3 regions of the Amycolatopsis sp. cmx-11-32 genome follow, and region 1 is predicted to be linked to each of the others. Evidence: predicted binding sites of a transcription regulator. Region 1 holds the regulator's gene; each other region holds the start of a gene.

Region 1 (3,913 bases):
GCTTCGCAGGAGCTTGGCACGGCGCTCTACGCCAACGCGGCAGGCAACGCCGCCGATGACGCCGCCGCCGGCGAAGGCGCGACGGGTGCCGCCGGCGGTACCGGTTCGCAGGCCAAGGCCGACGACGTCGTCGACGCCGAGATCGTCGAAGAGGACGAGAAAGACAAGAAGGACAAGAAGTGACGGGGCGCTACGACGAAACCGAGGGCCGGGGCCCGGAGGAACCGGTGGTCGTGCGGGACCAGCGGCGGATTGATCCGCTGACCGGCGAGGTCCGTCCGGCCGCCCCGGCAGCCGATCCCCAGGACGGTCCGAAGCACGCCGCTCCCTCGGAAGACCCAGTGGCGCCCGCGCCGGAGCCCGCGACACACGCGGGCCCCGGCCTCGGGGACTCCATCATGGACGATTCGGTGATGGTGGCCACCGGTCTGGAGAAGGAGCTGGCGGAGCGCACCGCCGACCTCCAGCGTCTCCAGGCGGAGTACGCCAACTACCGCAAGCGCGTGGACCGCGACCGTGAGCAGGTCGTCGCCGCCGCGAAGGCGGCGGTCGTCGGTGACCTGCTCCCGCTGCTCGACGACCTCGAGCGCGCGGAGCAGCACGGCGATCTGACGGGTGCCTTCAAGGCGGTCGGCGAGAAGCTGGTCGGGAGCCTGCAGCGGTCGGGTCTCGAGCCGTTCGGTGCCGAGGGTGAGGCCTTCGACCCGAGCGTGCACGAGGCCGTCCAGCACAGCACCTCGCCGGACGTCGCGGGCCCGACGGTCACCACGGTCATGCGCCGCGGTTACCGCTTCGGCGAGCGCGTGCTTCGCGCGGCGCTGGTCGGGGTCACCGACCACGAGCCCGGCGCGGCCCCCGCACCGGAGGCGCAGGCTGCTCCGGTCGACCCGCCCGTCGGTGGCGAGCTGCCGCTCGACGGCGAGCTCTTCGATGAGAACAACCGCTGATCGGCGATACGGCGTGAAAGGAGGAGACGTTCGATGAGTGCACGGGAATGGATCGGTAAGGACTTCTACCGTGAGCTGGGCGTCTCCTCCGACGCCACCGCGGACGAGATCAAGAAGGCCTATCGCAAGCTGGCCAAGGAGAACCACCCCGACGCCAACGCGGGCAACGCGGAGGCGGAGAAGAAGTTCAAGGCGGTCTCCGAGGCTTACGGCGTTCTTTCCGACACGTCCAAGCGCAAGGAGTACGACGAGGCCCGGCGCCTCTTCGGCTCCGGTGGTCCCGGTGGCTTCGGCTTCCCGGGTGGCGGCGCCGGTGGCGGCGGATTCGACGTCGGCGACATCTTCGGCCAGTCGGGTGGTCAGCAACAGGCCGGTTTCGGCGGGCTCGGCGACATCCTCGGCGGCCTCTTCGGCCGTCGTGGCGGCGCCGCCGGTGCCACCGCGAACCGGCCGCAGCGCGGCGCGGACGTGGAGACCGACGTCCGGATCGACTTCACCGAGGCGGTCAAGGGCGCGACCCTGCCACTGCGGCTGTCGAGCCCGGCGACCTGTTCCACCTGCGGCGGGAACGGCGCGAAGCCGGGGACCACCCCGAGGACGTGTTCGAACTGTCAGGGCAGCGGGCTGGTCAGCCGGAGCCAGGGCGCGTTCGCGTTCTCCGAGCCGTGCCGCGACTGCCGCGGCCGCGGCACGATCATCGACGACCCCTGCCCGGAATGCGCGGGCGAGGGCGTCAGCACCCGCACCCGCACGCTGACCGTGCGGATCCCGCCGGGCGTCGCCGACGACCAGCGGATCCGGCTCGCCGGCCAGGGTGAACCGGGCCGCGGCGGCGCGCAGCCGGGCGATCTGTACGTCCGCGTGCACGTCGCGCCGCATCCGGTGTTCGGGCGGCAGGGCCTCGACCTGACGATCACCGTGCCGGTGTCCTTCGCGGAACTGGCCCTCGGCGGCACGATCACCGTGCCGACGCTCGAGGGCAAGGTCTCGCTGAAGGTGCCGCAAGGTACGGCCAGTGGCCGCGTGCTTCGCGTGCGCGGCAAGGGAATCGCCAAACGGGACGGCGCACAGGGCGATCTGCTGGTCACCCTGCAGGCGGCCATTCCGTCCAAAGTGGACGACAAGGCCCGTGAGGCCTTGGAGGCCTACGCGGAGGCCATGTCCGAGCACGACCCGCGACCGGAGATCACCGAACTTCTCGAAGGCAGGTGAGCACGATGTTCGGCGGGCTGCCGCACGACGGTGCGGACGAGGACACCCCGGTGTTCGTCATCTCGGTGGCGGCGCAGCTGTCCGGCCTGCACGCGCAGACCCTGCGGTCCTACGACCGCCAGGGTCTCGTGTCGCCGGGCCGGACCTCCGGTGGTGGACGTCGTTACTCCATGCGGGACATCGCGTTGCTGCGTGAAGTGCAGCGACTGTCCCAGTCCGACGGTGTCAACCTCGCGGGCATCAAGCGGATTATCGAGCTGGAGAACCAGGTCGACGCGCTTCGTGCGCGGATCGGCGAGCTGACGGAAGAACTCACGGCCGCGTACGTCTCCGCCGAACAGACGGCGGCGGCCGTGCATGCCTCCTACCGCAAGGACCTCGTCCCGCTGCGCCAGCAGACGGCACTCGTGGTGTGGAAGCCCAAGAAACGCAATTAGTCCTCTAGTTGCGAAGAATCGCAACTAGAGGACTAAACGCGGTCGTCAGCCGGGGACCAGTGTCCGGATCTGCTGGACCTCGCCGGTGCGCGAGTCCATGATCCGCTGGGCCAACGCCTTCGACTCCGGGTTCTTGCCGTCCTTCAGCTCGGTCCTCGCCAGCGCGACCCCGTTGTGCTGGTGTGCGACGAAGATGTCGGCGAAGTCGAGGGTGAACTCCTTGCCGTCCTTTTTGGACAAGGCGTCGAGCAGGCCTTTGTCCGTGAGCCCGTCGCCGCCGTGATGGTGGTGCGCGTGCGGATCCATCGAGCCCGTCTCGGGTTTGCCCCAGGACTTCAGCCAGTTCCGCATGTCGGTGGTCTCGGTCTGCTGCGTCGCCTCGATGGCCGCCGCGAGATCCTTGAGCTGCGGTTGCTGCGCCTGTTTGGCGTGCACCAGCTTGACGATCTCCACACCCTGTGCGTTGTGGGCGATCATCATCTGCAGGAACATCACGTCGGCGTCGTTGTACTCCGCGGACGCCGGGGCACCCGTCGCCGACTGGGGGAGCGGGGAGATCGGGGCGCCGGCGGTGCTGGGTGAGCCATCACCGGTCCCGCAGCCCGCGAGGGCCACGAGACCGGCGACGAGTATCAGGCCGAGCCTCACTGGCGCGTCCACAGCGCGGGTGTGTTCGGCGGTTCCCAGCCCTGGATCGCCGTATGCGCCAGCTGGCACCGGTAGCTCGCGCCGCCGTAGGTGACCGTGCTGCCGACCGCGTACGCCGTCCCGGCCGCCCAGGTGCCGCCCGCGGGCGGGTTGCTGGTGCTGGTCGGCGGGTTCGACGTCGTGGGCGGGTTGCTGGTGGTGGGCGGGTTGCTGGTGCTGGTCGGCGGGTTGCCGCCGCCGATCTGCAGGTCGATGCAGCTGTAGAAGGCCATCGGCGTATCCGCGATGTTCCAGATGGCGAGCACCTTCTGGCGGCCGCTGAAGCCGTTCAAGCTCACCGTGTGGGACGTCGGGTCCTTCGGCGCGGAGTTGTTCCCGCTGATGTTGGCGATCCTGGTGCCGCCGATGTAGTACTCGTAGTTCGTGGTCCGGTGGTAGGCGGTGAACTTCCAGTTGAAGGTCACGCTGTTGCCGACCGAAGCGGCGGGCCACGGCTTCGAGTCGTCGTTGAGCTGCGCGAACCCGGGGAGGCCGCCGTTGCAGCTGCGGAGCCCCTTGGGGCCCTCGACGCTCTGCGGTTCGTAGGCGATGCTGCCGCAGCCGGAAACTTTGCCCTGGGCGCAGTTCGCCTGGCGGCTGGGCGGGGTCAGCACGTAGCCGTGCGCGCTG
Region 2 (3,913 bases), on a different contig from region 1:
ACCACCAGGCCCAGCAGGAACAGCCCCAGCAGACCGTTCAGCGACACGCTCCAGATCAGCGAGGACCTCGAACTGTAGGCGAATCCGTCGCCGACGAAGACCTTGTCGCCTTCAGTGGTCTTGCCGCCTTCGATCCTGCCGCCTCCCGTACGCCCGTCGTCGAACCGCCACTTCCCGGCACAGTAGGGCGTCTGCCCGCCGACCGCGGATCCCTCCGCGGTGCACCCCGAGATTTCGGTGATCGTGACGTCCTCGCCGGTGCTCAGTTCACGGACATCGGAGCCGAAGAACCCCCAGACGAACCCGAAGAGAACGAGGAACGGGATCGCGAACTGCAAAACCTGCGAAAGAACCCCGGAATTCGATGGTTTCTCCGGCACGGAATTCCTTTCCTCGAATCACTGGAGCGCCAGCAGGACTTCCCGGTCGAGATTGCCGACGAGAAGGTACTTCGGCTGATACCCGGCCGGAACCACGAAACAGACGAGACCCGCGGTGCCGTCGAAAGCATCCGGAGCGCCCGCGCAGTCCTTGACCCGTTGCGGGGCACCGTGCTCGTCGGCTGACAGCTCCAAAGCCGTGTCGCCCAGCCTGGACGCCTCCATTTGCAAGGTGAGGACCCGGAACCCGCTCAGCCACGCCTCGGCTCCTTCTGGCGGCTCCGGTCGGCTGTCGAGTACACGCACGGCCGACTCCCCCGACACCGCGGTCTGTCCCTTGCCGATCACCGGTGGCGGCCCCCAGGCCTCGCGGCGATGCTCCCACAGGTTCGGAACGGGATCGGCCGCCTCGCGGTACGCCGTCCCGCCGAAACCGAGCGGTGCCAGCACGACATAGGCGGCGAAGGCGAACCCGGCCAGGAACGACAGCGACTTACGCACGGTCACCGGCCTCGCCACGAGGAACGCCACGACGACCCCGAGCACCACGAGCGCTCCGCCGATCGACATCGCCGTGATCTTCTCCCCCGGATGGTGGGCTTCCACCACGGCGTCCGCGCCACGGACGGACAGCACCCGGTCCGTCAGCGAGGAAAGCCGCACGATCACCGGCTCCGCGAGGCCGAACGTCTCGGCCGTCGGCAGCTCGAGCGCACGGCCGTTTTCCGTGACGGCCATGATCTCGTAAGTGGTGTGCGGGCCGTTCTGTCCTTCGGTGGTCTTGGAATCCGACACAGAGACCACCGCGCGTAAATCGTACCTTCCGGCCAGCCCCTCGGCCGTCCATCTCCCGGCGAAAGCCGCGATGGATCCCAGCACGATTCCGATCGCGAGCAGAACGGCCACCCCTTGGCTTTTCCGCGACTGTTCCGGAAAGGTCACCACCCCCTTGTTCGGCCACTTCAGTCTATTCTCCGGAGCGGTCGAACGGCACGGGATTTGTACCTACACGACCGTTTCCGTAACCATTTCGCTTCTTCGCCCGTCGTCGGCGGGCATACGGACCCCCTTGCCGAACCAGGTAAGAGTCGTCTAGACTCAAACCATGCTCACCAGGGACGACGCCGTGACGACGATCGAGGACGCGGTCGACGCGGCCACTCTGTTCGCCCACCACCGCTACCGCGATCTGGCGGCCGTCCTCCACCCCGACCGGAATCCCGGCGACCCTCGAGCCCATAAGGCGGCCGCCACCCTCAATCGCTTCTATGCCGATTGGAAGCAATCCCGGCACCAAACCGTCACCACCGCGACGGCGGCTTATCCGTTGACCCGGCCGCACGCGGTGGGCAGCGTCGCGACGACCTATCGCACCACCAGCCCTCACCTGGTCAAAATCGTGCGCGATCCGGCGCTCAACCCGCTGATCCACGCCGAGTGGGCGGCGTTGCGCACGCTCGACGGCTTCACCGAACGGCACCGCTGGCTGCGCCCGTACTATCCACGCCTGATCGACACCTCGGGCCCGGTGGCGCGGGGCGACCGCGCGTTCAGCGTCCTCGACCCGCTCGTCGACGGGTTCACCACCCTCGCCGACATCGCGAAAGCCTTCCCGGACGGGCTCGACGGCCGCGACTACGCCTGGATGCACCGGCGCCTACTGCGCGCCGTGGCGGGCGCGCACCGCGCGGGTGTCGTCCACGGCCACCTCACCGCGGACAACGTGCTGGTCCACCCCGAGCGACACGGCATCGTCCTGGCAGGCTGGTCCTTCGCCGTCGAGGAAGGTGTGCTCCCGCTGGCGGCGGACAAGTCCATCGACTACCCGCCGGAGGTCCACAAAGGACTGCCGATGACCGCGGCCACCGACGTCCACATGCTGCACAGATTGATGCTTTCGCTGCTGGCACCACGGGAAACCCGTCAACGCGAGTTCGCAACGTGGTGCACCCAGGAAGCCCCGGGACAGCGGCCCGACGCCGCTGATCTGCTCGACGAGTACGACAACCTGCTCGCCGAGCTGTACGGCCCCCGCACCTTCCGATCCTTCACCATCCCCGAGACAGGAGCCTGACCATGGGACACGGACACTGGGACGACAACGCCTACGCCGCCGCGAAGACTTTCCGCGCGGCCAAGGGGGAGGACGACTTCGGCTACAGCGCCGGTCTCCGCAAGAAGCCCGCTTCCGCATGGAAGGCGGCGGCAGCGCTCAACCCGGCTAACGCCGTCCGGGAGTGCCGGGATTCGGCCGACCACGCCGATTCGACGCCGATCGCGGTGCTGTTCGACGTCACCGGCTCGATGCGCCGGGTGCCCCGGATCATGCAGGGCAAGCTCGGCAAACTGCACGGCCTGCTGAAACGCCGGGGTTACCTGGCCGACCCGCAGGTCCTCTTCGGTGCGATCGGCGACGCCGACAGCGACCGGGTGCCGTTGCAGATCGGGCAGTTCGAGTCGGACAACCGGATGGACGAGCAGCTGCGCACGATCTTCCTCGAAGGCGGTGGTGGCGGACAGAAGAGCGAGTCCTACGAACTGGCCGCCTATTTCATGGCCCGGCACGTGGTCACCGACGCGTGGCAGAACCGCGGCCGCAAGGGCTATCTGTTCCTCATCGGCGACGAGCTGAACAAGCCCGCGCTGGAGGCCCGCCACATCCGCCGGGTGATCGGTGACGACGTGCGGGAGGACATCGACCCCGCGTCGGTGTACCGCGAGCTGGCCCGCAAGTGGCACGTCTACTTCGTGCTGCCGAACCAGTCGTCGTACTACAACGACCCGGAGATCGGCGAGCACTGGAGCGGTCTGCTCGGCCAGAACTTCCTCAAACTCGACGATCCCGGCGCGGTGTGCGAACTGATCGCGGCCACGATCGGGCTGAAGGAACAGGTCGTCGACGTCGACCGGGCGCTCGCCGACCTCGCGGACGTCGGTTCGGCGGCCGAGAGCGCGGCGGTCGGCAAGGCACTGGCGAATTTGAGCACCAGGACCGTCGTCACGTCGGCGGTGCCCGAGCTCACCGGCCCGGACGACGTGGTGCTGCGATGAGTCTCCTGGACGGGCATGTGGTGGTGGTCGGGCTCGGTTTCGGCGACGAAGGCAAGGGAGCCGTGGTCGACGCCCTCTGCGCCGACCGGCCCACCACGGCTGTCGTCCGGTTCAACGGGGGCGCGCAGGCCGCGCACAACGTCGTCGTGAACGGGCGGCATCACACCTTCAGCCAGTTCGGGGCGGGCACGTTCGCCGGTGTGCCCACCCATTTGTCGCGGTTCGTGCTGGTCGAGCCGTTCGCGCTGGCCGCCGAAGCCCGGCAACTGGAAACCGGCGGCGTCCGGAACCCGCTCTCACTGCTGAGCGTGGACGGGCGGGCACTGCTCACGACCCCGTTCCACATCCACGCCAACCGGACGAGAGAGGAGGCGCGCGGCACGAAACGGCATGGCTCGTGCGGAAAGGGGATCGGCGAGACCGTCTGGTACTCGCTTCTGCCCGGGGCCGTGCCGGGTGATGTGGTGGAGAGCCAGGAGGTG
Region 3 (3,913 bases), on a different contig from region 1:
GAATAGTCCTATGAATAGCCACGCCATCGCCGCCGGGCATGCCGAGCGGCTCGCCACCGTGGACGCCCTGCTCCCCGAAATGCCTGCACTGGAGCCTGTCGAAGGCTCCGTGTCACTCTCCGCGACAGAGGGCGACTCGGCCGCTGCCGGAATGTCGGTACGGACCGAGGCGGGCCTCGATTCTGTTGACTCTCCGTGGCGGGCCCTCGTCGAGCATCGCCTCGAAGCCCGGCTCACCGGCCCCCGCCCGGAGGCGGCCCTTGACGCATTACTCACCCAATGGGATGAACATCTGAAGGCGGTCGCCCCACCTGGGGATGTCGAAACGGCGGCGACCGTGGTTCGGCCCAGCCGCGATTCGCCCGGCTCGGCCGAATTGCTGCGCCGCGGATTCGCCCCGGTGCTGGTGATCGCGGTCCGTCCAGCCGATCGGCTGGCCGTGACGGGAGCGCCCGCCACTCCCGGAGTGCACATCCGGCCCGCCGAAGCGGATGATCTCGAAACCGCCGTCGGGCTCGAGCTGGAATTGCAGCGTTATGACGCGCAGTTCGGTTCTGTCACGTTGCGCGAGGGCGCGGAGGAAGCGATCACCGCGGACCTGTCGAAACAATTGGGCCGCGAAAATCCGACCTTGTGGATCGCCGAGCTGTACGGGCGCGCGCTGGGCATGGTGCGGGTGCAGTTCCCCGACGAGACGTCGTGGATCGGCGACCGGGTCGCGGCCGACCGGGTCGGCTACCTGTCGTCGCTGGCGGTGGCCGAACCGGCGCGGTCGAGCGGGGTGGGGTCGGCGCTCGCCGCGCACGCGCACCAGGTCTTCGACGAATGCGGGACCGAAGCCGTGCTGCTGCACCACGCGCTGGCCAATCCGCGCTCGACGCCGTTCTGGTACGCGCAGGGCTACCGGCCGCTCTGGACGTACTGGCAGCGGCGGCCGGCGGTGCCCTGACCCCGCTAGGCTGATCGTCGAGGATCAGGGGGTTTCTGTGACCAGGGACGATGACGCGGCCCCGGTGGCGCCGACCGGGGTCGACACCGAAAAGCCGTCCGCGGCGAGGATCTACGACTGGTTCCTCGGCGGGACTCACAACTGGGCCGTCGACCGTGAGTTCGCCCGCGCGTTGGAACGGCAGTGGCGGTGGGTCAAACCGGGCGCGCGGCACAACCGCGAGTTCATGAACCGCGTCGTGCGCGCGGCGCTGAACGCCGGGATCCGGCAGTTCGTCGATCTGGGCTCCGGTGTCCCGACCGCCGGGAACGTGCACGAGATCGTCGAAGAGGAACTGGAGCCGGGCGATACGGCGAAGGTCGTGTACGTCGACTACGAGCCAGTGGCGGTGGCGCACGCGGAACTGATCCTCGAACGGCATAAGGCGACCGACTGGGCCGGGATCGTCCATGCGGACATGCGGCGGCCCAAGGACGTCCTGCGGCATCCGGAGACGCTGCGGCTGATCGACTTCTCGCAGCCGGTGTGCCTGATGATGATGGCCGTGCTGCACTTCGCCGGGCCGCACGACGATCCGCCAGCGCTGGTCGCGACCTACCGGAACGCGCTGGCGCCGGGCAGCTGGCTGGGACTGTCGCACATGAGCTTCGGGGGCCAGACCGGCGAGGACGCCGACGGACTCCGCTGGATGGTCGAGCAGTACCGGAAGACGAGCAACCCCGTGTGGATGCGGGACCGCGAAGAGATCGAGCCCCTCTTCGGGGACTGGCCGCTGCTGGAACCCGGCGTCGTCAACCTGCCCGACTGGCGGCCGGTGCGAGAACTGCGGCGAGACGAGGAAGGCGCCCGGCCATTCGCCTGGTGCGGTGTCGCCACCCACCCCTGACCTCCGACCTCTGACCGCGACGCGTCGCCTTTAGCGGGCTAAGTGTCACGCGTTGGGTCGTAGACGTCGGAGGACCGGGGAGCGGATGGCCTGAGGGCCCCGTGGCGACGTTCTACGTCTCTAAGGGGGCCTTAGTGACGCTTGATCGCTTCAAAGGTCCGACCTCCAGGGGCGACGCGTCGCCTTTCGCGGGCTAACCGTGCCGCGTTGGGGCACGGAGGTCGGAGGGGTGGGTATCGCTGACGGCGAACGCGAGAAGGAAACAAACGGGTCGATCGGAGAGTTGAGCTAAGCAGACTCAACTAACCGAGGAGTGCACAGATGACCGACAACCGCCTCCTGCCCGTCCTCCCGCTCGATGACGACGTCGTGCTGCCGGGCATGATCGTCCCGCTCGACCTCGCCGACACGGAGACGCGCGCCGCGGTGGAGTCCGCCCAGGCCAACACGCCTGCCCAGACTTCCTTCCCGGGGATCCGGTCCGGCGCGGCCAGCAAGGCCGAGGTGCTGATCGTTCCCCGTGTCCACGGCGAGTACGCCGAGCTCGGCACCATCGCGACCGTCGAGCGCATCGGCCGCGTGCCCGGTGGCAAGACCGCGGTGCTGCTGCGTGGTACCCGCCGCGCCGTCGTCGGCCGGATCGCCGACGGCCCCGGTGCCGCCCGCTGGGTTCACGTCGAGGTCGCCACCGAGACCACCGACGACAATTCCGCGAAGCTCGCGACCGAGTACAAGAGCGTCGTCCTCGCGATCCTCCAGCAGCGTGGCGGCTGGCAGATGATCGACGCGGTCCAGGAGGTCGAGGACCCGTCCGCGCTCGCCGACCTCGCGGGCAACTCGTCCTACCTGACGACCGAGCAGAAGCTCGAGCTGCTTTCCACGCTCGATGTTTCGGCACGGCTCGAAAAGGCCCTCAAGTGGAGCCGCGAGCAGCTGGCCGAGCTCGAGGTCACCGACACCATCCGCAAGGACGTCCAGGAGGGCATGGAGAAGCAGCAGAAGGAGTTCCTGCTGCGCCGCCAGCTCGAAGCGATCCGCAAGGAGCTGGGCGAACTCGACGGCACCGCCAACGACGACGACTACCGCGCCCGCGTCGAGGGCGCCGAACTGCCGGACGCCGTCAAGAAGGCCGCACTGTCCGAAGTGGACAAACTGGAGCGGACGTCCGACCAGTCCCCCGAGGGCGGCTGGATCCGCACGTGGCTGGACACCGTCCTCGAGCTGCCGTGGAACAACCGCACCACCGACGTCCACGACATCGCCGCCGCGCGCGAGATCCTCGACGCCGATCACGCCGGTCTCGACGACGTGAAGGAACGCATCATCGAGTACTTGGCCGTCCGCAAGCGCCGCGCGGAGTCGGGTCTCGGCCCGGTCGGCGGACGCCGCGGGATCGAGGCAGGGCGAAGCTCCGTTGAGGGTGGTGGTGGGCGAGGGGCTGGCACGGTGCTCGCGCTCGCCGGCCCTCCCGGAGTCGGCAAGACGTCGCTCGGCGAGTCCGTGGCGAAGGCGATGGGCCGCGAGTTCGTCCGCGTCGCGCTCGGCGGCATCCGTGACGAGGCCGAGATCCGCGGTCACCGCCGCACCTACGTCGGCGCGCTGCCCGGCCGGATCGTCCGCGCCATCAAGGAAGCGGGCTCGATGAACCCGGTCGTGCTGCTCGACGAGATCGACAAGGTCGGCGCCGACTACCGCGGCGATCCGACGGCGGCACTGCTGGAGGTGCTGGACCCGGAACAGAACCACACGTTCCGCGACCACTACCTCGAGGTCGAGCTGGACCTGTCCGACGTCGTGTTCCTCGCGACGGCGAACGCGCTCGAAACCATCCCCGGTCCGCTGCTGGACCGGATGGAGCTGGTCACCCTCGACGGCTACACCGAGCACGAGAAGGTCACCATCGCCCGCGACCACCTGCTCCCCCGCGAGCTGAACCGCGCGGGCCTCGTCAAGGACGACGTCACGCTGACCGACGACGCGTTCAGCCGCATCGCCGCCGAGTACACGCGGGAAGCCGGGGTGCGCAACGCGAACCGGACCATCGCGAAGGTGCTGCGCAAGGTGGCGACCAAGGTCGC

Evidence for each region. Region 1 encodes HspR, which represses chaperone genes until heat shock. Its sites were predicted from a motif close to ANNTTGAGTNNNNNNNACTCAANNT; they were not measured.
Region 2: ACM6LR_RS10715 (adenylate cyclase) is a predicted target of HspR. The motif match lies at 1,461-1,485, and genes of this name have one in related genera.
Region 3: lon (endopeptidase La) is a predicted target of HspR. The motif match lies at 2,116-2,140, and genes of this name have one in related genera.

What each region holds. Positions count from the first base shown of each region.
Region 1 covers NZ_JADNQN010000002.1:488,238-492,150, reverse strand. Annotated here, with positions in the region: gene dnaK (molecular chaperone DnaK) at 1-183, shown strand, start outside; gene grpE (nucleotide exchange factor GrpE) at 180-947, shown strand; gene dnaJ (molecular chaperone DnaJ) at 981-2,159, shown strand; gene ACM6LR_RS07080 (heat shock protein transcriptional repressor HspR) at 2,165-2,596, shown strand; gene ACM6LR_RS07075 (DUF305 domain-containing protein) at 2,642-3,256, opposite strand; gene ACM6LR_RS07070 (lytic polysaccharide monooxygenase) at 3,241-3,913, opposite strand, start outside.
Region 2 covers NZ_JADNQN010000003.1:392,434-396,346, forward strand. Annotated here, with positions in the region: gene ACM6LR_RS10705 (hypothetical protein) at 1-380, opposite strand, end outside; gene ACM6LR_RS10710 (hypothetical protein) at 399-1,286, opposite strand; gene ACM6LR_RS10715 (adenylate cyclase) at 1,486-2,454, shown strand; gene ACM6LR_RS10720 (hypothetical protein) at 2,457-3,431, shown strand; gene ACM6LR_RS10725 (adenylosuccinate synthetase) at 3,428-3,913, shown strand, end outside.
Region 3 covers NZ_JADNQN010000001.1:578,039-581,951, forward strand. Annotated here, with positions in the region: gene ACM6LR_RS02850 (GNAT family N-acetyltransferase) at 11-949, shown strand; gene ACM6LR_RS02855 (SAM-dependent methyltransferase) at 987-1,835, shown strand; gene lon (endopeptidase La) at 2,157-3,913, shown strand, end outside.